DNA from 3 places in the Clostridium saccharobutylicum DSM 13864 genome. Region 2 is predicted to be linked to each of the others. Evidence: riboswitches for the same ligand, from Rfam matches in the RefSeq annotation. Region 2 holds a riboswitch; each other region holds the start of a gene.

Region 1 (8,229 bases), 2.0 Mb from region 2:
ATTGACTCAAGTCCAAGATAATAAACTTTTTCTACTTCATCTCTTCCTTCAAGCCACTCTGCTAATTTTTGTGCACTTTTTTGAAGTGCATCAAGTCTAACTTTTAAAGTTTTAATTCCTCTAATTAAAAGCCATGAATCTTGTGGTCCAAGAACAGCACCAAATGTATTTTGCACTTGATAAACCCTATCACTAAGTTCTTTAGTTTTAGTAACAACAAGTCCTGCTAATACATCACTATGCCCACCTAAAAATTTAGTTGCACTATGAACTACTATATCTGCTCCAAGTTCTAATGGTCTTTGAAGGTATGGAGACATAAAAGTGTTATCTACTATTGTTATTGCATTATGCTCATTAGCAATTCTACTAGCAGCTCTTAAATCCGTAACTTTTAATAATGGATTTGAAGGTGTTTCCAAATAAAGTCCTCTTGTATTTTCCTTAAAAGCGCTTCTTATCTCTTCAATATTTGATGCATCTACAAAAGTAAAATCAATATTAAATCTTGAAAATAATTTTGTTGCTGCTCTATATGTTCCACCATAAACATCACCACAAATTATAATGTGATCTCCAGCTGAAAATATCGATAATACTGATGCAATTGCTGCCATTCCTGATGCAAATGCAAAACCTCTTTCTCCGCCTTCAAGCTCTGCAATTAACTTTTCCAATACATCTCTAGTTGGATTTCCAGATCTTGAATAGTCATATTTTCCAAAGTTATCTATATCAAATTGATGAAAAGTTGATGTTTGATATATTGGAGTACTTACAGATCCTGTTGCTGGATCTATATCTCCGCTTGCATGTATTAATTTAGTTCCAAAATTCATATTTAACGCCCCATTCTTATTTTTATTTTATTTTGCTTATTAATCACCTGAAAGAAAATAATAAAACAAATATGCTAGTATACTAATTTATTATTTTTTTGATTGTCCCTTATTAAAACATAAAATTTATTTTCCTATTGCATTATCCAAATCATTTATCAAATCATCTACGTTTTCTATACCAACTGATAATCTAAGTAAATATTCATCAACACCTAATCTTTTCTTAATTTCTTCTGGAATTTCTGAATGTGTTTGAGTAATTGGATATGTTATTAATGTTTCAACTCCACCTAAACTTTCTGCAAATCTTATTACTTTTACATTATTAAGTATTTTTTCTATTAATGATTTATCTTTAACTCTAAACGATAATGTTGCTCCAAATCCAGTTGCTTGCTTCTTATTCAATTCATATCCATCAAAATTTTCTAATCCTACATAATATACTTTTTCAATTTTAGGATTGTTATCTAAAAATTTTGCTACCTTCAAAGTATTCTCTTGTGCTCTGTCTAATCTTATGTGTAACGTCTTAATTCCTCTTAAAACTAGCCATGAATCAAATGGAGATAATGTCGCTCCTGTTGACATATGAATTCTTCTCAATCTTTCTATTATATTATTATCATTTGCAACTATAAATCCTGCTAATAAATCATGATGGCCACCTAAAAATTTAGTTCCACTATGAATTACTATGTCAGCTCCAAGTTCTAATGGCCTTTGATAATATGGTGTTAAGAAAGTATTATCTACAACTAATAATAAATCATGCTCTTTAGCTATTTGAGCTACTGCTTTTATATCAGTTACTTTCATCATTGGATTTGAAGGAGTTTCTATAAACATTGCCTTTGTATTCTCATTTATAGCTTCTACTATACTTGTTGTATCGGTTGTATCTACAAATGTAGCTTCTAATCCAAATTCCTTATAAGTTTCACTAAATAATCTATAAGTTCCACCATATAAATCATCTGATAAAATAACATGATCACCAGCCTTAAATAAGTTTATACAGGCTGTAATTGCTGCTACTCCTGTTGAAAAACCTATCGCCTCATTTCCACCTTCTAAACTTGCTAATGTCTTTTCAGTTTCTTCTCTTGTTGGATTTTGAGCTCTTGAATAATCATACCCTGTACTATTATTTAATCCATTATGTCTAAATGTAGCAGATTGATATATAGGAAAACTTATTGCCCCTGTTCTTCTATCTCCACCTGATACTCCATTAACTGCAATTGTTTCAAACGATTTTTTTATTGTCATTTTTATGCCCCCTCTATTTACTTGATTCTTTAATTTTAGATATGTACCTAAATTGTTTTTTATTATTTGAATGTGCCTTATTTTATATTTAGTTTTATAGTTCCAAAGATAAAATTCAAACACTCAAAATTAATTGTAACTTTAAAAATTATATTAATTTTGCAAATAAAAAAGTCACTTCTCGAAATAAGAAGTGACAAAATAGTCATAATAATAAGTTTTAATGAAACTTAATTTTCCTCTCATTTCTCAGGATTTCTCCTGCAGGAATTAGCACCAACGAAAAAATTTAAATGAAGATTTTTTCAGGTTGCTGGGCTTCATAGGGCCGGTCCCTCCACCACTCTTAATAAGATTAACTTATCTAAATATTTAATTGTCACTATTAATTATACTTGATAAAACCTTTATGTCAACATTTTTTAGTAAATTTATCGACTTTCTATGTAATTAATTATAAGCAAAAAAATAATAGACCAAAGATACGGTGCATATTTATTGTCAGACAAGGAGATGAATTCAGCTCATAGTGGCTCTATTAGCTAAATTTACTGATGAAGCATGACGTAAAATATGGAAGCATACTGATCTATTATTTTTGATTGTGCCTTAGATTAATAAGAAATATTAACTTCATTTAAATTAATTATCTCTCCATATTTATTTGAATGTGCCTTATTATTCATATCTTAATGCTTCAATTGGATCAAGGCTGGCTGCTTTTTTAGCAGGGTAATACCCAAAGAATACTCCAATTGCCATTGAGAATGTAAAGCTTATTAAAATTATCGGAGCAGATACAGATACTGGTAACTTTAAGCATTTACATGTAATTGCCGCCATTCCAATTCCAAGTATCATTCCTATAATTCCACCAATTGTACATATTATAACTGATTCCGTTATAAACTGCATTTTTATATGAATACTCTTAGCCCCAAGAGCTTTTCTTGTTCCTATTTCTCTTGTTCTTTCTGTAACAGATACAAGCATTATGTTCATTACACCTATTCCACCTACAAGTAAAGCTATAGCTGCAATTACAGATACACCCAATGATATTGAATTAAGTATCGTTGTAAATGATTGTGCTTGATTTTTAAAGTTCCTAACTTCTAATGTCCAATTTTTATTATCCTTATATAATTTATCTGTATATTTTTTCATATCTTTCATAAGCTTTTCTGAATCAGTATTCGTATTAGGCTTAATCATGAAACTATAATAATTTTTATATTCTTCTCCTGCTTTTGCTGTCGTTATAGGAATATATAAATTAGTTTGTATATCTTTTTCTTTTGTAGCAGTTCCTCCCCCTTCAAGAAAAGAAGGGGGCTCATATTCATATACCCCTATAACAACATATGTTTCGATGTTACCTTCTATATAAACTTTAATTTCTTTACCTAAAGGATTATTCTTACCCTTAAACATATTATTAACAAGTTTATCCGAAACTACAGCAACTTTTTTCATTCCTTTAATATCCTTGTCAGAAATAAATCTTCCATTAATTAATTTGACACCATTAACATCCTTATATCCGTCATTTACTCCTGTAACAGCTATATTATTATATAAATATCCATCCTTTACTTTTCCATTTCCCGAATCTGTCTCTATACTTATACTGCTAATTCTATCCGAAAATGTTTGCTGAATTGAATTTATTTGATCCAAAGAAATAAGATCTCTATCTTCTAGTGATTTACTTGATCTGCTTTCTCCTTGATCATTGTCTTCACTTTTTTCTTTTATCCGAACAGACATATTATTGCCACCTAATTTATCCAATTCGCTTGAAACTGTAGAAGTAATTGCATTTCCAATGGAAAAAATTGCTATGACAGATGATATTCCTATTATAATTCCAAGCATTGTCAATAGCGCACGCATTTTACTTGATTTTAAACCTGCTATTGCAAGTAATATATTCTCCTTTATAAACATATCTTTTCACCATTTGGAAATCTTCTTATATACTTATCATTATACTCTTCTGCTACTATCTTTCCATCCTTTAATGTTATAATTCTCTCTGTTTCTTCTGCAAGTTCATAGTTATGAGTTATAAGAACTATGGTCTTGCCTTCTACTTCATGTACCTTATGAAATAAATCCATAACAAGCCTCCCTGTTACTGAATCAAGTGCTCCAGTTGGTTCATCTGCAAGTATTATACTTGGATCATTGGCAAGCGCCCTGGCAATTGCTACCCTTTGCTTCTGTCCTCCTGACAATTCATTTGGCTGGTGTTTCATTCTATCTTTCATTCCAACTAGTTCTAAAAGTTGCTCTGCCCGTTCCTTTCTCTCATGTCTATTCATTCCATAGTACAGCATTGGCAATTCAACATTCTTCAAAGCTGAACTTCTTGGTATTAAATTATATGTTTGAAATACAAAACCTATTTTCTTATTTCTTACTTCTGACAATCCATTATCTGTTTGTTCATTAACATCTGTACCACCTAAAATATATGTTCCAGAAGTTGGTCTATCCAGAGCTCCTATTATATTCATCAAAGTACTTTTACCAGAACCAGATGTTCCAACTATTGATACAAATTCACCTTTTTTTACTGTTATATCTATATTCTTAAGTATATTCAACTCATTAGGAGTCCCAATATAAAAACTTTTAACAATATTCTTCATTTCTATTACATTTTCACTCAAAGAACTCACCCTTCTTTTATTTGGATTTTATCTCCAACTTTATATGTTGAAGGATCATCAATTACGAATATTCCATCAGAAATTCCTTCACCTGAAATTTCAATATTGAAATCAGACTCAAGTCCTGTATTTATTGGTAATTCCTTAATTATATACTCATTTGGTTTTTGACCATCTTTTTCTGCTACATATATACTTTTATTATCTCCATCTCCAACTATATTCTCTGATGACACTGAATAAATGTCTGATTTTTCACTTGTAATAATATTTACTCTTGCACTCATTCCTACTCTCATATTTTCGTTCTTGTCATTAATTTTAACCTTAGCTTCAAATCCTGAATCTGAACTTGTATCCTGAGATTGAGGTTGCATGCCACTGCCTGACTTACCCTGACTTTGAGGCATAACTTCCTTTCCTGCAACTGGATTAATACTCGTTACTTCTCCAGAAATAATCTCCTCTCCAGTTGCATCTGTTTTTATTTCAGTTCTTTGCCCTAACTTAACATTTGGTATATCAACTTCTTTAATTGGTACAGTTACTTCCATATTGTCCAAGTCCTCAATTTGAAATAAAACTCCACTACCTGGATTTCCTACAACAGCATTTACATTTGTAATAGTACCATCGGTAGTAGCTTTAATTGTACAATTGTCTAATTGTTGTTTTAATTTTTCAATTCCAATACGCTTACTTTTATCACTGCCTTTTGCTTGTGCTGTATCATAACTACTTTTAGCTGTATTTAATGCTTGGTCAGATTTAGCTTTAGAATCTTCTAATGATACTTTTGCTTTTTCATAATCTGAACTTGCAGTCTCAAAATCTATTTTAGTTTTATCTAAATCGCTCTCTGTAATTGCTCCTGCACTAAACAGTGTTTTATTCTTTTCATATATTTTATTTTTATCATCAAGATTAATCTTTGCTACTCTTAAAGCTTCCTCAGCATTTTTTATTTCCGAATTCACGCTTTCATCATGTAATCGTAATGCATCATCATATGCCTTTTTTGTAGAATCAATATCGGCTCTAATACTAGCATCATCTGCGTCAGCAGCTGCTGTTTGTTGTTCAAGATCTTTTTCCAATCCTGATGAATCTAATATCGCTAAAACATCTCCTGCCTTAACTTTGTCTCCCTCTTTTACATTAACTTCTTTAATCACATTATCTACTGTACTATATATATTAGTAGACTCTTCACTTTTTATTTTGCCCAAAACACTTACCTTATTTACAATTTCTCCTTTTGACAAAGTCGTGCATTTAGCACTTGGTAATGGCTTAGGCATAATTACTTTACCTATTATAAAAGCTATAATTACTATAAATGCAATAATTAAAAGCATCACTTTTTCCTTTAATTTCCTTTTTGGTTTTAAAGTATTAGAACTTATACCTTTAGGTTTTAATTTTTTGATATTCAATTTTAGCATTCTAAAATTTACCCCCATTTTTCATAACTTTTTTAATCTATGAATAATATAAATAACCAAAATATTTTTGATATTTTTTAGCTTCTTCTTAACCTTCCTCCTATTTCAACCATTATTTAATCCATAGATTACACAAAATAAGTTTATTATGTAATTAAGTATAACATTCTTAATTTAATATAAGTGTAAAAGAACATTAAATTTTTCTTAAACACTTGGAGTTATTAAGGCGTAATTAAAAACTAAAAAGTTTATCTATAATATTATCTATAATTTCAGAGATAAATCTCCACAATTATCTTTTAGTAATTTAAATCCTTTCTTATTTCAATTAGTTATTTATATATTAAGTATAGTATCTTTTATCAAATCATAATCTATATATAAAGTTAGCTGACATAAAAATATATACACTATCCCTTGTAAAAATTCAATAATATTAGCATAAAAAGTATATCATTCGTAATAAAAAGAAATATTTTAATTAATAATAGAAATATGTAGTATATTTGCTTTTAATATATATTTTTTTAAGTTTAGATAAATGGAGATTTTCCTTGGAAGATCTCCATTTAATTATAAATATTTTATAACTATTCAGTCATAAAATTCATCTTCTGCACTTACATAATATATATAATATGTAAATATATATTCATCTAAACGTAAAGAATTATACATTAAACGAAATTTTAGTTAATATTTGTATTATTTTGGCTGATAATTCCGTTTATAGCTAATAATTTACTTTTTAAGCAATTATTATTGAATTGTAACATAATATAGTGTATATATTTTTATTAGTTAGTTTATGTAAATAATTTATTTCCATTTAACTAATTTCATTTTCATTATAAAAGGAGGAATAAAAACGTTCAGTTTAATAAAAAAATATTATTGCATTAAACAACATGATATGAAAGATTGTGGTGTTGCTTGTTTAGCAACTATTTCAAAACAGTATGGATTAAAAATTCCTATATCTCGAATAAGAGAGATTTCTGGAACTGATTTACAAGGTACTTCCGCATATGGAATTGTAAAAGCAGCTGAAATCTTAGGCTTCTCCGCTAAAGGGGTAAAAGTATCTAAACCAGAAGATATATTTGAAGAATTCCCAAAACCTTCAATAGCTCATGTTATTATTAATGACACTTTAATGCATTATGTTGTTATACATAGGGTTTCTAAAAATGAAATTCTAATTGCAGATCCTGGGAATGGCATTATTAAATATACACCTGAGGAGTTTTTTAAAATTTGGACTGGAGTTTTAATTCTAATGGTTCCAACACCTTCATTTAAAAAGGGTGATGAAACTAAAGGACTATTTGAGAGATTCTGGGGATTAATTAGAGTTCAAAAGAATCTTCTAGCAAATGTTTTTATATCATCCATATTGATAACACTTCTAGGAATTATAGGATCATTTTATTTTAAATTTTTAATAGATGATATACTTCCAAGTAACTTACATGGAAGCTTAATCACAGTATCTATAGCAATGATTGTATTAGCTATATTTAAAACTATAACTGAGTTTTTTAGAAGTTTATTACTTTTATATATGTCTCAAAATATAGATATTCCATTACTATTAGGATATTATAACCATGTTATTAACTTACCAATGAATTTTTTTGGTACAAGACGAGTAGGTGAGATTATTTCAAGGTTTACTGATGCTGGAAAAATAAGAGATGCAATTTCATCTGCAACATTGACTATTATGATTGATCTTTTAATGGCCATTGCTGGTGGAATAATTTTATATATGCAAAGTGCAAAATTATTTATAACCTGTTTAATACCTATATTCATATACTTTATTTTAGTATTTCTATTTAAAAAGCCATTAGAAAAAGTAAATAGAAATGTTATGCAAGATGATTCTATGTTGATATCATATTTAGTTGAATCTATAGAAGGAATAGAAACAATAAAAGCTTTCAACGGAGAAAGAAAGGTAAACTTAGAAACTGAAAAGAAATT
Region 2 (8,229 bases):
ATAAAGATAAAAATTTAAAATCAGAATATCAAGCAAATAGAAATTTTATATTATGTGACGTTTTGAAGAAGATAATAGTTATGATGGTAAAGCCTATTTCAGGAAAAAGAATATTAGAACATATATTAGAAAAAGCTAAAAAAATACGCTCACAAATACGTCCAAACCGTAATTGTGAGCGAAAAAACAAGCACCCAAGGAAAAAGCATCATTCTCAAAGGAAATCTTGCATATAAGTTTGTAAAAACTAAATATTTCCAAAATTCTACTTTTGCCAGTAGGTTTATTAATTATACCATTTTTTAAGAAATATAGCATACGCTATTCGAAATTTGTAGTAATTTTTTCATTACTATTTTACTAAGTTGACGACATTGAGTGAGCGCTTGCCTTGGGAGCATGCATAATGGTGACAACTTATAATGATAGAAATCCACAGCCCAATTATATAGCAACCGAGAAAAAGAATATAGCTTCTTTCGGTTGATTACATCTTAAATTTTATTAGCCTAAAATCTTTTTTGCAATTTCTACAGATTCTTTTGCATCTTTTGCATAAAAATCTGCACCTATTCTATCTGCTGTATCTGCAGTAACAACTGCTCCACCGACAAATATTTTTCCAGAATAACCATCTTTCCTCAAAGCCTTTATGGTTTCTTCCATACTTCTAAGCGTTGTTGTCATAAGTGCGCTTAGCCCAACTAAAGATACATTATGTTTTTTTGTTTCCTCAACAACAGTCTCAATTGGTACATCTTTTCCTAAATCTATGACTTCATAACCATAGTTCTCCAATATAACTTTTACTATATTTTTTCCTATATCATGAATGTCACCTTTTACTGTTGCAACTATTATTTTACCTTTTGAAATAGTTTGAGAATCATTTTTAACTATTTGAGCTTTTAAAACATTAAATGCATTTTTTACTGTTTCAGCTGCTTGTATTAATTGAGGTAGAAAAAGTTCTCCTTTTTCATATTTTTCTCCTACTATATCTAACGCGGGAATTAAAAACTTATTAACTATTTCAAGTTCTTTATATTCTTTTAAAAGTTCTACTGTTGCTTGTTTTGCTTCTTCCTTTAAACCTTTAACGACTATATATTTTAAATCCTGCTGCAACCCAGTACTATTTACATTTTCTGTTTCTTTTTTAGAATTTGTGCTTACATCTTTAATATTAACATCTGTATTCACTTGAACATTAGCATATTTTTTTATATATATTTCTGAATTTCTATCATGATTATATAAAACATTATAAGAATCAATAACTCTCATCGTGCCACTTGCATTAGGATTCATTATAGGTAAATCCAAACCATTAGCTAATGCTAGTGATAAAAATGTTTCATTTATAAATTCTCTATTTGGAAGTCCAAAAGATATATTCGAAACTCCAAGTAAAGTTTTAAGACCTAATTTTTCTTTTACCATTCTTACAGCTTTTAGTGTTTCTTGAACTTCTTCTTGTTGAGCTGATACAGTAAGTACTAAACAATCAATAAATACATCTTCTTTTTTTATACCATACTCTATCGCTCTATTTAATATTTTCTCAGCTATTTTAAATCTTTCTTCTGCTTTAGGCGGAATCCCTCTTGCATCTAAAGTTAACCCAACTACACTAGCTCCATACTTTTTCACCAGTGGCAGTATGCTATCTAATACCTTATCTTCTCCATTTACTGAATTTAATATAGGTTTTCCATTATAATACCTAAGACCTGCTTCTATTGCTTTAGGATCTGATGAATCTATTTGAAGTGGTGTATCCATTATTCCTTGTATTTCTCTAATAACTTTATGCATCATTTTAGGCTCATCAATTTCAGGTAAACCAACATTTACATCTAAAATGTGTGCTCCATCTTCTACTTGTGAAACAGCTTGTTTTAGAATATAATCTAAATCTTCATTTTTTAATGCTTCTTTAAATAATTTTTTTCCTGTTGGGTTAATTCTTTCTCCTACAATTCTTACACCGTCAATTTTCACTACATTTGAAGGTGTACAAATTGCAGAATAATTATGCTGTTTTATAGGTTGAAGATTTTTGTTTTTTACTCTAGAACACAGTTCTTTTATATAATCTGGTGTAGTTCCACAACATCCTCCAATCACTCTAACACCTAAGTCAATGAAACCACATAATGTTTCCGCAAATTCTTCTTTTGTCACATCATACTTTGTTTCATTTCCTATAGACAGTGTTGGAAGTCCAGCATTAGGTTGAACCATTACTGGTATATTAGATAAACCACAAATTTCTTTAACAATAGGTTCCAATTGCTTTGGTCCAAGTGAACAATTAACTCCAAGTGCATCCACGCCCAAGCCTTCAAGAACAAGTACCATAGCTTCAGGTGAACAACCAGTAAATGTCCTCATATTTTCCTCAAAAGTCATTGTACAAAATACTGGCAAATCGGAATTTTCCTTTGCTGCAAGTATGGCTGCTTTAAGTTCATATAAATCAGTCATAGTTTCAAACAATATTAAATCTGCACCTGATTTCACACCTTGAACAATCTGACGTTTAAATATCTCATATGCTCTATCAAAACTTAATGTTCCCATAGGTTCAAGCAATTCTCCTATAGGTCCAATGTCTAATGCAATATATGTGTCACTATTTTCCCTTGCCTTTTTCGCAATTCTTATAGCTTGATCAACAGCTACCTCAACCTCTAAATTGCATAATTTTAATTTCAGTTCATTAGCTCCAAATGTATTAGTTGTTATTACATTTGCACCACTTGCAATATATTCTTTATGAATTTCTTCTATTATTGATGGTTTCGTTATGTTCAAAAGTTCTGGATTTTCACCTAACTTCAATCCTTTCTTTTGAAGCATGCTCCCCATTGCTCCATCGAATATTAGTATATTATCTTTTATATAATCTTTAAGCCCCACAAGTTTCTCCCTCTCTCCTAAAGCTGCAATTTTCATAGTTACTGCATTCTTTACAGCTTTTTTTCTTCTTTTCAGTACCTTTATCAATGATTCCTATTATTGCTGTTACAGATTTTCTGGGAAATAATAAATTATTTTCTGATACTGTAAGTCCAATTTTCTTTTGAGCATCCAACGCTCTTAAAAAATTATTTTGCACTTCTAAAGGTAAATCCCCATATCCTGGACTATATCTAAATGTTATATCTTTACCTTGGATTTCTGCTTTTTCTTTTACAGAATTCTCTACTATGTCACAGATTTCTTCTACTGCAGTAGTTGCACATGCATCCAATATAAGTGCCTTTGTCAAATTAGTCTTTTCATATAATCGTGTTCTCTTTTCAATATCATTTCCCAGCGTCACTGCCATTAAAACACACTTTTTAGAATCTTTCAGGTGATTTTTAATATCATTACCATATAAAACTAAATTTGTAGTAAGAATTTCAACACCTTCATCAATTATTTTTATATCGTTATATTGATGAATTTCCCTAGGTGTAATTACTCTTTTTATTTCTTCTCTACATTCGTCAATAATATTCATAATGTTATCATCAATAACTTGACCTTTATGTCCTAGATAACGAAGCACTTCCTCTTTATTAATATCAATTTCGAAAGCATTCATATTATTATCACCTACTTTATCGCTTATTGCTATTCTCCATAAATATTTAATGAAAATCCTTTTTCTAAAGCTTTCTTTGCATATTCTTTAGCACCAAATAAAGATAAATCTCTGTAATTTCCACATTGAGTTGGATTTGCTGCTGGCATTTCTTTGGCATCTAATATTATTTTTAATGAAGTTTCCAATGCTTCTTTAATTTCACTAGCTTCTCTTTCTCCCCAAACAGAAAGATAATATCCTGTTCTACATCCCATAGGTGATAAATCAATTACTCCCTCTAAATGATTTCTTAATTCATGAGCTAATAGATGTTCTAAGCCATGCATAGCTGCTGTTCCAAATGCTTCAACATTAGGTTGTAAAAATCTTAAATCAAATTTAGTTACCTTATCCCCATGAGTTCCATCAAGTACACAGCATCTTCTTACATATGGTGCCTTAACCTTGTTATGATCTAATTCAAAACTTTCTACATTCTTATTTTCCATAATATTTCATTCCTCCATATTTTAAATAATATATTTTTTATAACAATATAATTATTGAGCACACTTTTTCTTAGAAAATTGAATTATTAATTTTCTAAAGAATAAAAAAAGCCTAAAGGTATTCCTTTAGGCTAAAAGCTCAAAATACCTTATCTATCAGTCTTTACACTGCAGGATTTAGCACCACATATATTTATAAAATATATTGGTTGCTGGGTTTCTTCGGGCCAGTCCCTCCACCACTCTTGATAAGTTTAATATTTAATTAATTATATCTTACTAATTTAACTTTGTAAAGTTTATTCTGAAATGTTAATAAAATTATAATATATATGTTCAAAAGTCATTTATATTAGACTAAGTAACAACAATTTAATTTTATTTAAAAATTAAATTTACAATATATTTATTTAAATTTAATAATAAATTATATAAATCAGTACACTTGTATATATTAAATTAGTACCTTGGTATATATTAAATTGTTTGTAATAAACTATGTATAATCAAGATATAATCTTAAGCAATTTTATCTTTTTATTAATAGCAGTATTATTGAAATCGCACTAAACATTAAGCTTAGTAACATTATACATATAACAACTTGTTTTTTTGAAAAACCTTTTTCCTCAAGTCTAAAATGTATTTGACTTCTATCTGCTTGATATACAGGTTTTCCTTCTAAAAATCTTTTTAATATAACAAATAAATTATCAAATATAGGTACAGCTAAAGCTAATATTGGAATAAACAAACTCAATACAGTCGCTTGTTTAAATGCACCACCCAATGCAGTAATACTCAAAATAAATCCCAAGAAATTAGCTCCTGAATCTCCCATGAATACTCGTGCTGGTAATTTATTATAATAAAGAAATCCTAAAGTTGTTCCCGCTAATATCATAGATACATCAGCAGATGGAGGATCTTGGTTTAATATTAATGCTGCCGCAAAAAACGTCATTGCTGAAATAAATGATATTCCTCCAGCTAATCCATCCATTCCATCAGACCAATTGATTACCGTTGTTACCCCAAATATCCAAGTTATTGTTAGTATAAACTGTATTGTTAGACTTAGTGTAATAAACTCACTAGTAAATGGATTAGTGAATCCAACAAATCTAATACCTGATTTAAATACTAATATCGCTGATAATAATTGAATTATCAGTCTGGGAGATATAGGAAATTCTTTTCCCTTTGTTTTATAATAATCATCAACTAGTCCTATTAATAATATTAGCGTTGCTGCTATAAACACAACAATCTTTTGCTCCATATCATTATGTATAAATATAAAATACGAAATAAAAAAACCTAAATATAATGCTATTCCTCCACATAATGGTGTTGGTGCTCTATGTTGTTTTCTTTTGTTTGGTTTATCTGTAAATTCTAATTTATTAGCTAGTTTCATAAGAAATGGCATGGTAATTAGTGCAATTAATGCTGCAACTACCATTTCTAATATATAATCCATCTTATCTACTCCTTAGTTAGGCACATGAAAATAAATAATATTTTTGAATATGCCGAAAGTCTTGTCATAATATCTAATCTCAAATTTGGTTTTTACTACCTATTTGATTATACTATTAAAGATATTCTATATCAATTACAAAATTATTAAGTTTAGACACGTGAAAATAAATAGTTTTCTATTATCCTCTTTGCTCTATCATATTTTTAACCTTCATTAATCTAGTTGTAGCCGCTCTTTCATTTTCATCAAGTCTCATCCTAATATATTTTATAGTCTCTTCAAGATCTGGAATCGTCCTATATTCAAGAGCATTAACTCTTCTTCTAGTGCTTTCAATTTCACTAGCCATTAGCTGACATGATTTCTCTATTTCAGTAAGCTTAAGCAAACTTGGCAAAACATCATAAAGTTTAGCTAAAGCATCATCAAGTTCTGAGGAGGTACTTACAAAACCGTATGGATATATACTACCTTCATCTTCTTTTAGTTGTCTCTTGAAGTTCATTACTGGTACAGATACACTCATTATGTTCTTTTCACTAACTTCAACTGAAATATGTTCCTTAGGATAAGCTATGGCTTCTTCTAAAAATTCTGAACTCATGACAGCTCTTGCCATAACAAAATCATTAAGTGAGATTTGAAGCTCACTCTCAACTTCTTTTCTTAATTCATTATTATGCTTAACAAGACTAATAAATTGTCTCATTAGCTCATCTTGTTTATCTTTTAAAAGCTTATGGCTTCTTATTGATGTTGATAATCTCTTTTTTAATTTAGAGAGTTCCATCCTAGTAGGATTGACATTCAATTTTGCCATAGACTATTCTTCCTCTCTTATCATATATTTTTCAAGATATTCATCCCTAATTCTCTTAAGTTCAGATCTTGGAATCAACTTTAATAATTTCCATCCTAAATCTAAAGTTTCTTCAACTGTTCTATTTGTATCGAATCCCTGAGATACATATTCTGCTTCAAATGCTTCAGCAAATTTAGCAAGTTTTTTATCGGTATTTGATAAAGCTGATTCCCCAAGAATTGCAGATAATTCTTTTGCCTGCTTACCTTGTGAATATGCTGCAAACAATTGATTCATAGTGTCTGCATGATCCTCTCTAGTTTTCCCTTTCCCAATCCCCTTATCTTTTAATCTTGAAAGAGATGGTAAAACATCAATAGGAGGCATTATGCCTTTCTTATATAATTCTCTTGAAAGAATTATTTGTCCTTCTGTGATATATCCAGTTAAATCTGGAATCGGATGAGTTTTATCCTCTTCTGGCATTGTAAGTATAGGAATTTGAGTTATGGATCCCTCTTTGCCACGTAATCTTCCTGCTCTTTCATATAGTGTGGAAAGATCAGTATATAAATATCCTGGATATCCACGTCTTCCTGGAACTTCTTTTCTCGCTGCTGAAATTTCTCTTAATGCTTCGGCATAATTTGTAATATCAGTCATAATAACAAGAACCTGCATTCCCTTTTCAAACGCTAAATATTCAGCTGCAGTCAATGCCATTCTTGGTGTAGCTATTCTTTCTATAGCTGGATCAGATGCAAGATTCATGAATAAAACTGATCTATCTATTGCACCTGTTGATTTAAATTCATCAACAAAAAACTGCGCTTCTTCAAAAGTAATACCTATAGCTGCAAATACAATAGCAAACTTAGAATCTGAATTTAAAACCTTGGCTTGTCTAGCAATCTGTGCTGCAAGCTGTACATGTGGAAGTCCTGCAGCTGAAAACACAGGTAATTTTTGTCCCCTAACCAAAGTATTAAGTCCATCAATTGCTGATATTCCTGTTTGAATAAATTCTGATGGAAAATCTCTTGCTACTGGATTAATAACTTCACCATTTATATCTAATCTTTTTTCTGGTATTATATCTGGTCCATTATCATTTGGTCTTCCCATACCATCAAAAACTCTTCCTAACATATCTTCAGATACTGAAATTTGAAGCGGTTTACCTAGAAACCTTACTTTAGTTCCCTTTAAATTTATTCCATTGGATCCTTCAAAAATTTGAACCATAGCTTTTGATCCATTAACTTCAAGAACTTTTCCTCTTCTTTTTTCTCCTGTCTGAAGTTGAATTTCAACCAATTCATCATATTTAACACCTTGAACATCCTCAACAACCATCAAAGGACCAACCACTTCAGTTACAGTTCTATATTCTTTAAGCATTTACTTCACCTACTTTGCTTATTAAATCATTAATTGAACTTGTTAGATTTGTATAAATTTCATCGATTTTATGTAATTGATTTTCAGATACATATTTACTTCTTGCAATTCTATCTTTTAAATCTTCAAGAGATAATATATCACTTAAGTAAACTCCACTTTCTAATGCTTTTTCTGCTTCTCTCTTATAACTGATAATAAGTTTTAACATTTTATATTGTTTCTTAAGCGATGTATGTGTATCTATTTCATTAAAACTATTCTGTTGTAAATAATCCTCTCTAATTGATTTAGCAACATCTAATTTTAATCTATCTTGTTCTGAAAGTGCGTCAATACCAACAAGCCTTACAATTTCTAAAAGGCTAGATTCTTCTTGAAGAATTGTAATAGCTTCTAATCTTAATTCTCCAAAATCTTCTGCAACATTTTCGTTCATCCATTTATCAAC
Region 3 (8,229 bases), 2.3 Mb from region 2:
CCAAATAAAACATATAATTTATAGTGCAAGCTTTAGGAGGAGGAAATAATGAAAATAGTTAATCGAATTGGCAAGAATATGAGATTATTAATAATAATGACTTTAATTATTTTTGCTGTACTAATAATTTTACCTCTAATTATTTTAAAAGGTAGTGGATTTAGTATTAGCAAATTCAATTTAGATAACAAAAATTTAGTGAAAAATTCACAAATAACTTTTCCGGTTAATGGTAAGGTTAAATTATACCATAAAAAGGATAACTCAGTTGAAGAGTTAGATTTGGAAGATTATATAATGGGGGTTGTATCAAGTGAAGTTCCAGCAAATTTTGAGGAAGAAGCTTTAAAGGCTCAAGCTGTAGCAGCTAGAACATTCTATATGAACAAGAGAAATCAACCTTGTAATTATGCAAAAGAAAAAGGTGCAGAAATTTGCGATACAACTCATTGTCAAGTTTATATGAGTAAGGAAGAAAGAATGAAAAGCTGGAGCAGTAGTGAAGCAAAAAGTGATTGGGAAAAAATTGAGAGGGCTGTTGAAGAAACAAAAGGACAAGTATTAACTTATAATGGACAAGTGCTCGAATATCCACAATTTTTCGCTATTAGTTCTGGAAAAACAGAGGATGCTAAGGACGTATTTTCTGTTGATGTACCATATCTTAAATCAGAAGAAAGTAAAGGTGAAGAGATAGCGCCTAAATATAAAACATCTGTACAGATTGCTACAAATGATTTTGTTAATAAAATTAATAACAAATATTCAAAAGCAAATATAAGTAAAAGTAATTTAGCGTCTTATATTAAAATAAAAAGCTATACTGAAGCTGGAAGTGTAAAAGAAATTCAAATAGGAAATGAAGTTATAAAGGGAACAGAATTTAGAGAATTATTGGGATTAAATTCAACAAATTTCACCTTGGATTTTGGAACCAATGCAGTAACTGTAAATTGTAAGGGGTATGGTCATGACGTAGGAATGAGTCAATGGGGAGCTAATGTAATGGCGAAAAATGGGGCTAAGTATGATGAAATCCTAAAACATTATTATGTTGGAGTTGAAATTACTCAAATAAAATATGAGTAAATTATTTGAAGTTTATAATTATGTGGCAATCAACTGAAATCAAATATGCTTTTATTCTACAGGAATATGAAAGTTCGTGGAAGTTTTTTAATGAGAGGTTGTTTCATTAATGCATGTTCTTTAGTTTTTTAAGAACATACATTAATGCAATAGCCTCTTTTTAACATTTTTATTTAAATAACTATTAATAACATGAAATTAAAAACATAGTTTCATGTCTTTTCCATGTCTAGAAAATTATAAAATGGACATAATCTAAAATAATAGTATTTTTATATGTTGCAAGTACTATTGGAAAAAAATAATATAAATGAAAAATATTATATAAAAATTAATTTTATGTATTATTTTTCACAAAAAGGAAACAATAAGAAAAGGAGGTGTTCATATGGACAAAAATTTAAAAAACAAATTGAAAGAACTATTTAGCAAAAAAGGATTTTATATTGCTTTATTTCTTTGCCTTTGTGTAATAGTTGCGGTTGGAACTATTTCTTATAAGAAGCTTAGCAATAAGAATGAAGTTAGTAATTCAGAGGATATAAACAAAGAAATAACAATGAATGTTGACGACAATCAAAAAACAGCTACAAACGAAATGCCTAATGCTGAAAGAGCACAAAATGATGCAGATACAAGCAAACAAAGTTCTGAAAAAAATAAGACTGACAATAGTAAAACACAAAAATCTACTACAGTAGCTACAACAAATAATGTGAAATTTTTAAACCCAGTAGATGGAGTTGAAAGCAGAACTTATACTTACCCTAAGCCAGTTAAAGTAGAAGACAATGTTTTTAGAACTATTAGAGGGGTAAATGTAGAAGCTAAAATAGGAACTGATGTTAAGGCAGCTGCTGATGGAGTAGTAGATTTAGTTGAAAATTCAGGAGTTGAAGAAGGCGTAGTTGTAGAAATAAAACATGCTAATGGCTTGAAAACAAGATATGGAAATCTTGATGCTAATGTATCAGTAAAGCAAGGAGATAAAGTTACTTCAAATCAGGTAATTGGTAAAGTTGGGAATACTGCAAAAGTGTTTAGTCAAGATGTATTTGGCCAATTTTTGAATTTACAAGTAATCGATGCTAATGGTCAACAAGTTAATCCAGAAAAATATTTTACTTTAAAAGCAAAATAAAACATATTTCAAAATTAGTATTAATCAGTTGTTTTTATTTGAAAATAGCTGATTAATACTAATAAATAATCGAGAAAAATACAGATTATATATTGATAACTAAAATTATGGAGATGATATTATGAAAGATTATATTGAGGAAAGAGTATTGGATGTCGCCAAATATATTATAGAGTCAAAGGCAACAATAAGAAAGACAGCAAAGGTTTTTGGAGTTAGTAAGAGTACAATTCATAAGGATATGACAGAGAGACTTCCAAAGATAAATCCTGAAATTGCAGAAGAAACTCATTCAATATTAGAATTGAATAAAGCTGAAAGACATATTAGAGGTGGAAAAGCCACTCAGATGAAGTATAAAGCTATTGAATCTTAATTGGATTAAGTCTATAATATAGTATTAGTAGAATTATGTAAACAAAGGCATTAATATGTATTATAGGAGTGAATAAAAATGGGTTTTTGGAGAACAGGGACAGACCTTGCGATTGACCTCGGAACAGCGACGGTACTAGTTTATGTTAAAGGTAAAGGGGTAATATTAAAAGAACCTTCTGTTGTAGCTATAAATAAAAATAACAATAATCTATTAGCTATAGGTGAAGAAGCGCGAAAAATGATAGGTAGGACCCCAGGAAACATAGTTGCAGTTCGACCATTAAGAGACGGTGTAATTTCAGATTATGATATAACACAAAAAATGCTAAAAGAATTCATAAAAAAAGCTTGTGGTAAGAGAAATATTACAGCGCCTAAGGTAATTGTATGCGTTCCTTCTCAAGCTACAGAAGTTGAAAAAAGAGCAGTTATAGATGCAGCCATGAACTCAGGAGCTAAAACAGTTCACTTAATAGAAGAACCGTTAGCAGCAGCTATTGGAGCAGGGCTTGATATAACTAAACCAAATGGATGTATGGTAGTTGATATTGGCGGCGGTACTTGCGATATTGCTGTTATTTCATTAGGTGGAGTTGTAGAAAGAGAATCAATAAAAGTAGCCGGAGATAAATTTGATGATGCTATAATAAAATATGTGAGAAATCAATATAAACTAATGATAGGTGAAAAGACTGCAGAAGATTTAAAAATAAATATTGGTTCTGCGTTTAAAAATTCAAGAAATTTAGCAGCAATCATGAAAGGTAGAAACCTGATAACTGGATTACCTGATGAAGTGGAGATTACTACAGAAGAAATAAGAAATGCAATAAAGGAACCTGTTGAAAATATAGTAGAGACTGTAAAGAGAGTGTTAGAGAAAACACCACCTGAATTAGCAGCAGATATAGTTGAAAAAGGAATTCTAATGACAGGTGGCGGTGCATTATTGCATGGATTAGATAAACTTATACAGTTTAGAACAGGTGTAGAGACTTATGTTGCTGAAGATTCTGTAGAATGCGTTGCAAAAGGAACTGGTGCTGTGCTTAACTATATAGATAAATTAGATAGTGATATAAATTCACAACAAATAGTTTTAATCGAGTAAAACAAAATGACTGTTTCAAAATAAATTTTAGATATAATAAATCTATTGTTTAAAATATAAAACAATAAATTTATTGTACTAATTTTGTATTTTGAAGCAGTCTTTTTAAATTAGAACGTTAAATCATTGGAAATTCTCCAAGATTTAAATTATAAGCCTCTATTAATAATCTAGTTATTGTTTTAGCCATATTCATAATAAAAGAAAGTCTGATGCTCCTTGAAAAAAAGAATTCAGAATTATCGCTAGAATCAACAATTCCTATTACTGATGCTATACCAACTTCAGGAAGTTCCTTTCCAACTCCTTTACCTGGATGTATTGCGTAATCCCTTATTCTTATTTTTCCAATATCATCTTCATTGCCCAAGCAAGCGTCAACACCAATTATAGAGGCATTAGGGTGCTTGGAATAGATTTCATTCAGACGTTCATCTATATTTAAAGCATGAATCGGATAAGATAAAGTTCCGTATACTGGTAAAGGGAAAAAGTTTTCAGTTAATAGAGAACCAACCAAGGGACCAAGACAATCTCCAATACATTTATCAGTTCCGATACAGACAATTATAGTATCTTGGCTAATATAATTTTTAATTTTTAGAGCTAAATTATAAGAGGAAAGATTAGAATCATTGTTAATATCTGATTTTATCAAAGGACATACCTCCTTATATAAAATATATATGATGATTAAAGAGAGGATAGTATAAAAAAATATTAAATGGAAATAAATACTATTAAAGGAGGGGAAATATGAAAAAAGTTTTTATATGTATAGTATTAATGGTTGCACTGCTGTTAAATGTTTATTTGATATTTTATTGGTATCCAGAAGAAAAAAACTCAAATAAAGAGGAGATTAGTAAAGAAACGGTAAATTATACACAATCTATATATAAAGTGGATAAGAATGATATATTAAAACAGTTACAGATAGAAGATAAGAAGAATTTCGAATCAATATTGGGAAAATTATCTGCTTTTGATTTAGGAAAAATAAAAGAATATATTCAAGATTCAGATGAACAAAAGGGAATAAAAAATATTTTTGTGCTTTTAAAGAAGAGACTTACAAATGAGGATTATGAAAAAATAAAGGAAATATCATCTAAGTTTCTTGATATGGATGCAGTTGATCAGTTGTTAAAAAATAATTATGTTTAGTAGTGTAAAAGAAAGAATGTTAAAGAAAAGTAGAGAATATACAAAATAAATTAGATATATTAAGGAATAGCGGAGTTGAAATAAAAGTCTTTTGAATATATACTAATCCTTGTCGATTGGTTCTGAAAAACAACGACAAAGAAAAACAAAATATGGAGGAATTCCCGAGTGGCCAAAGGGGGCAGACTGTAAATCTGTTACGTTTCGTTTCGATGGTTCGAATCCATCTTCCTCCACCAATTTATAATGGGCGCATAGCTCAGCTGGGAGAGCACCTGCCTTACAAGCAGGGGGTCACAGGTTCGAGCCCTGTTGTGCCCACCATTATAAAACTTTAATAAAATATGCTGGCATGGCTCAACGGTAGAGCAGCTGACTTGTAATCAGCAGGTTGTAGGTTCGATTCCTATTGCCAGCTCCAATCAAATATTAAGATATTTGATAAATGATTAAAAGTATCTTAATATATAAAACAAAATATGGAGGAATTCCCGAGTGGCCAAAGGGGGCAGACTGTAAATCTGTTACGTTTCGTTTCGATGGTTCGAATCCATCTTCCTCCACCAATTTATAATGGGCGCATAGCTCAGCTGGGAGAGCACCTGCCTTACAAGCAGGGGGTCACAGGTTCGAGCCCTGTTGTGCCCACCATTATAAAACTTTAATAAAATATGCTGGCATGGCTCAACGGTAGAGCAGCTGACTTGTAATCAGCAGGTTGTAGGTTCGATTCCTATTGCCAGCTCCAATCAAATATTGAGATATTTGATAAATAATTAAAACTATTTTAATATATAAAATAAAATATGGAGGAGTTCCCGAGTGGCCAAAGGGGGCAGACTGTAAATCTGTTACGTTTCGTTTCGATGGTTCGAATCCATCTTCCTCCACCAAAAAAGAATAAACTGTGTTTATTCTTTTTTTTATGTCTAGAAAAGTATGAGAATTTTGGATTTTAAAGTTGAGTGATATCAACAGCTAAGAGAGTATTATATAGAGAAAAGTGAATAACAAATGATCAATAATTAATCTTTAATCATTCACTATTCGCTTTGTATCATTAATTATAAATATAATATTGACTAGTATAATATGATATGTTATGATATGAATGAAAATTAAATTAAGGTTACTCTTATCAAGAGAGGTGGAGGGAAAGGGCCCTATGAAACCCGGCAACCTGTATTTACAAGGTGCCAATTCCTGTAGATTATATCTACGAGATAAGAAAAGGATTATTGAATTGTACTCTTCTTATCGAAGAGTTTTTTTTATTTCAATTAAATACGTTTAGATGTAATAAGGGTAATGATAAAGAGTTCCAATGAAGGGAGAAAGTTATGAAAAGATTATTTACTTCAGAATCAGTTACAGAAGGACATCCAGATAAGATGTGCGATCAAATTTCAGATGGTATTTTAGATGCTATTTTAGCACAAGATCCTCTTGCAAGAGTTGCATGTGAAACATGTACTACTACAGGTATGGTTATGGTTATGGGGGAAATCTCAACAAATTGTTATGTTGATATCCCAAAGGTAGTAAGAGAGACTGTTAGAGAAATCGGATATGATAGAGCTAAATATGGATTCGATTGCGATACTTGCTCAGTTTTAACATCTATAGATGAACAATCAGCAGATATAGCTATGGGAGTTGATGAAGCATTTGAATCTAGAAAAGGTGAAAAGGATGCGGTAGAAGCAGTAGGTGCAGGAGACCAAGGTATGATGTTTGGTTTTGCAACAAATGAAACAGAAGAATTTATGCCACTTCCAATATCTATGGCTCACAAGTTATCAAGAAGACTTACAGAAGTAAGAAAAAACAATACATTAGATTATTTAAGACCTGATGGTAAAACTCAAGTTACTGTTGAATATGAAGACAATAAGCCAAAGAGAATTGATACTATTGTTATTTCAACTCAACATGATGAAAAGGTATCATTAGAACAAATTGAAAATGATCTTAAGGAATATGTTATCAAAGCAGTAGTTCCAGCAGAATTATTAGATAATGAAACTAGATATTTCATAAATCCAACAGGAAGATTTGTTGTTGGAGGTCCACAAGGAGATTCAGGATTAACAGGAAGAAAAATAATCGTTGATACTTATGGTGGATATGGTAGACACGGTGGCGGTGCTTTCTCAGGAAAGGATCCAACTAAAGTTGATAGATCAGCTGCTTATGCTGCAAGATGGGTAGCTAAGAATTTAGTTGCTGCAGGAGTTGCTGATAAGCTAGAAATACAATTAGCTTATGCAATAGGAGTTGCTAAACCAGTTTCTATAACAGTTGATACTTTTGGAACAGGAAGATTAGCAGAAAATAATATAGTTGAAATAGTAGAAAAGGTATTTGATTTAAGACCAGGTGCTATTATTAGAGATCTTGAATTAAGAAGACCAATCTATAAACAAACAGCTGCTTATGGACATTTTGGAAGAAACGATCTTAATTTACCATGGGAACAATTAAATAAGGTTGAAGAAATTAAAAAATATCTATAAGAGTTAATTAGAACATCTATATATTTTTTAAATAGAATGAGGTTAATTTGAAACTAATTTGTTTTAAATTAACCTCATTTTTAATGTGTAGTAGACTGTTGGTTAGTCATTTTCTTTATTAAAAGTAGAGTGGTCGCTTTATTCTGTTTATTTAATGAATGGGATGAGTTATAATAATGAAACTTATACTTAATAATGTAGAATATTCAATTTATGATATAATTGAAAAAAATATAAAATAAATAATTTTGGTTAGAAATTAATTATTTGCGAGAAAATAATTAATATATTATATAAAAGATTTGGAGAGATTCTATGGAAGTCCTAAATGGTTTTGTTGAAAGCATTGTTTTTAGAAGTGAAGATACTGGTTATGTAGTTTGTAAAATAAGAACTGAAAAGAATCTGATTAATGCGGTAGGTACTGTTCCTCTTATTAAGGAAGGTCAAAATGTAAAAGTAACAGGAGATTGGACAGTACATAAGCAGTTTGGAAATCAATTTAATATTCAGGATTATGAAGAGCTTCTTCCAAATTCATTAGATGGAATAGAGAAATATTTAAGTGCTGGTATAATACATGGTATTGGTCCTGTTACTGCTAAAAAGATAATAGCAAAGTTCGGAGAAGAAACATTAGATATAATGGAAAATCATATCGAAAGACTTATGGAGATAGAAGGTATAGGAGAAAAGAAATTTCAAATTATATATGAATCATATATCGAACAACAAGGTTTAAAAGATGTAATATTATATTTTCATAAACATGGTGTAACTAATAATCAATGTGTAAAAATATATAAAAAGTTTGGAGTTAATGCAAG

What was found. Region 2 has a riboswitch for S-adenosylmethionine ahead of CLSA_RS14745 (S-ribosylhomocysteine lyase). Riboswitches for the same ligand answer to the same signal wherever they lie in the genome.
Region 1: linked by a shared signal. The riboswitch ahead of CLSA_RS01415 (trans-sulfuration enzyme family protein) and the one ahead of CLSA_RS14745 (S-ribosylhomocysteine lyase) in region 2 are both predicted to bind S-adenosylmethionine.
Region 3: linked by a shared signal. The riboswitch ahead of metK (methionine adenosyltransferase) and the one ahead of CLSA_RS14745 (S-ribosylhomocysteine lyase) in region 2 are both predicted to bind S-adenosylmethionine.

Annotation. Positions count from the first base shown of each region.
Region 1 is NC_022571.1:287,900-296,128, reverse strand. It holds gene CLSA_RS01420 (trans-sulfuration enzyme family protein) at 1-839, opposite strand, end outside; gene CLSA_RS01415 (trans-sulfuration enzyme family protein) at 966-2,114, opposite strand; SAM riboswitch class I at 2,354-2,470, opposite strand; gene CLSA_RS01410 (ABC transporter permease) at 2,793-4,064, opposite strand; gene CLSA_RS01405 (ABC transporter ATP-binding protein) at 4,055-4,792, opposite strand; gene CLSA_RS01400 (HlyD family secretion protein) at 4,798-6,237, opposite strand; gene CLSA_RS01395 (peptidase domain-containing ABC transporter) at 7,103-8,229, shown strand, end outside.
Region 2 is NC_022571.1:3,390,777-3,399,005, forward strand. It holds gene CLSA_RS14730 (IS4 family transposase) at 1-236, shown strand, start outside; gene CLSA_RS14735 (homocysteine S-methyltransferase family protein) at 505-2,925, opposite strand; gene CLSA_RS14740 (vitamin B12 dependent-methionine synthase activation domain-containing protein) at 2,915-3,598, opposite strand; gene CLSA_RS14745 (S-ribosylhomocysteine lyase) at 3,628-4,089, opposite strand; SAM riboswitch class I at 4,236-4,344, opposite strand; gene CLSA_RS14750 (MraY family glycosyltransferase) at 4,619-5,572, opposite strand; gene CLSA_RS14755 (V-type ATP synthase subunit D) at 5,754-6,395, opposite strand; gene CLSA_RS14760 (V-type ATP synthase subunit B) at 6,399-7,778, opposite strand; gene CLSA_RS14765 (V-type ATP synthase subunit A) at 7,771-8,229, opposite strand, start outside.
Region 3 is NC_022571.1:542,258-550,486, forward strand. It holds gene spoIID (stage II sporulation protein D) at 49-1,089, shown strand; gene CLSA_RS02540 (M23 family metallopeptidase) at 1,478-2,230, shown strand; gene spoIIID (sporulation transcriptional regulator SpoIIID) at 2,352-2,606, shown strand; gene mreB (rod shape-determining protein) at 2,685-3,719, shown strand; gene yyaC (spore protease YyaC) at 3,838-4,377, opposite strand; gene CLSA_RS02560 (hypothetical protein) at 4,476-4,886, shown strand; tRNA gene CLSA_RS02565 (tRNA-Tyr) at 5,041-5,125, shown strand; tRNA gene CLSA_RS02570 (tRNA-Val) at 5,135-5,210, shown strand; tRNA gene CLSA_RS02575 (tRNA-Thr) at 5,233-5,307, shown strand; tRNA gene CLSA_RS02580 (tRNA-Tyr) at 5,368-5,452, shown strand; tRNA gene CLSA_RS02585 (tRNA-Val) at 5,462-5,537, shown strand; tRNA gene CLSA_RS02590 (tRNA-Thr) at 5,560-5,634, shown strand; tRNA gene CLSA_RS02595 (tRNA-Tyr) at 5,695-5,779, shown strand; SAM riboswitch class I at 6,019-6,116, shown strand; gene metK (methionine adenosyltransferase) at 6,227-7,402, shown strand; gene recD2 (SF1B family DNA helicase RecD2) at 7,718-8,229, shown strand, end outside.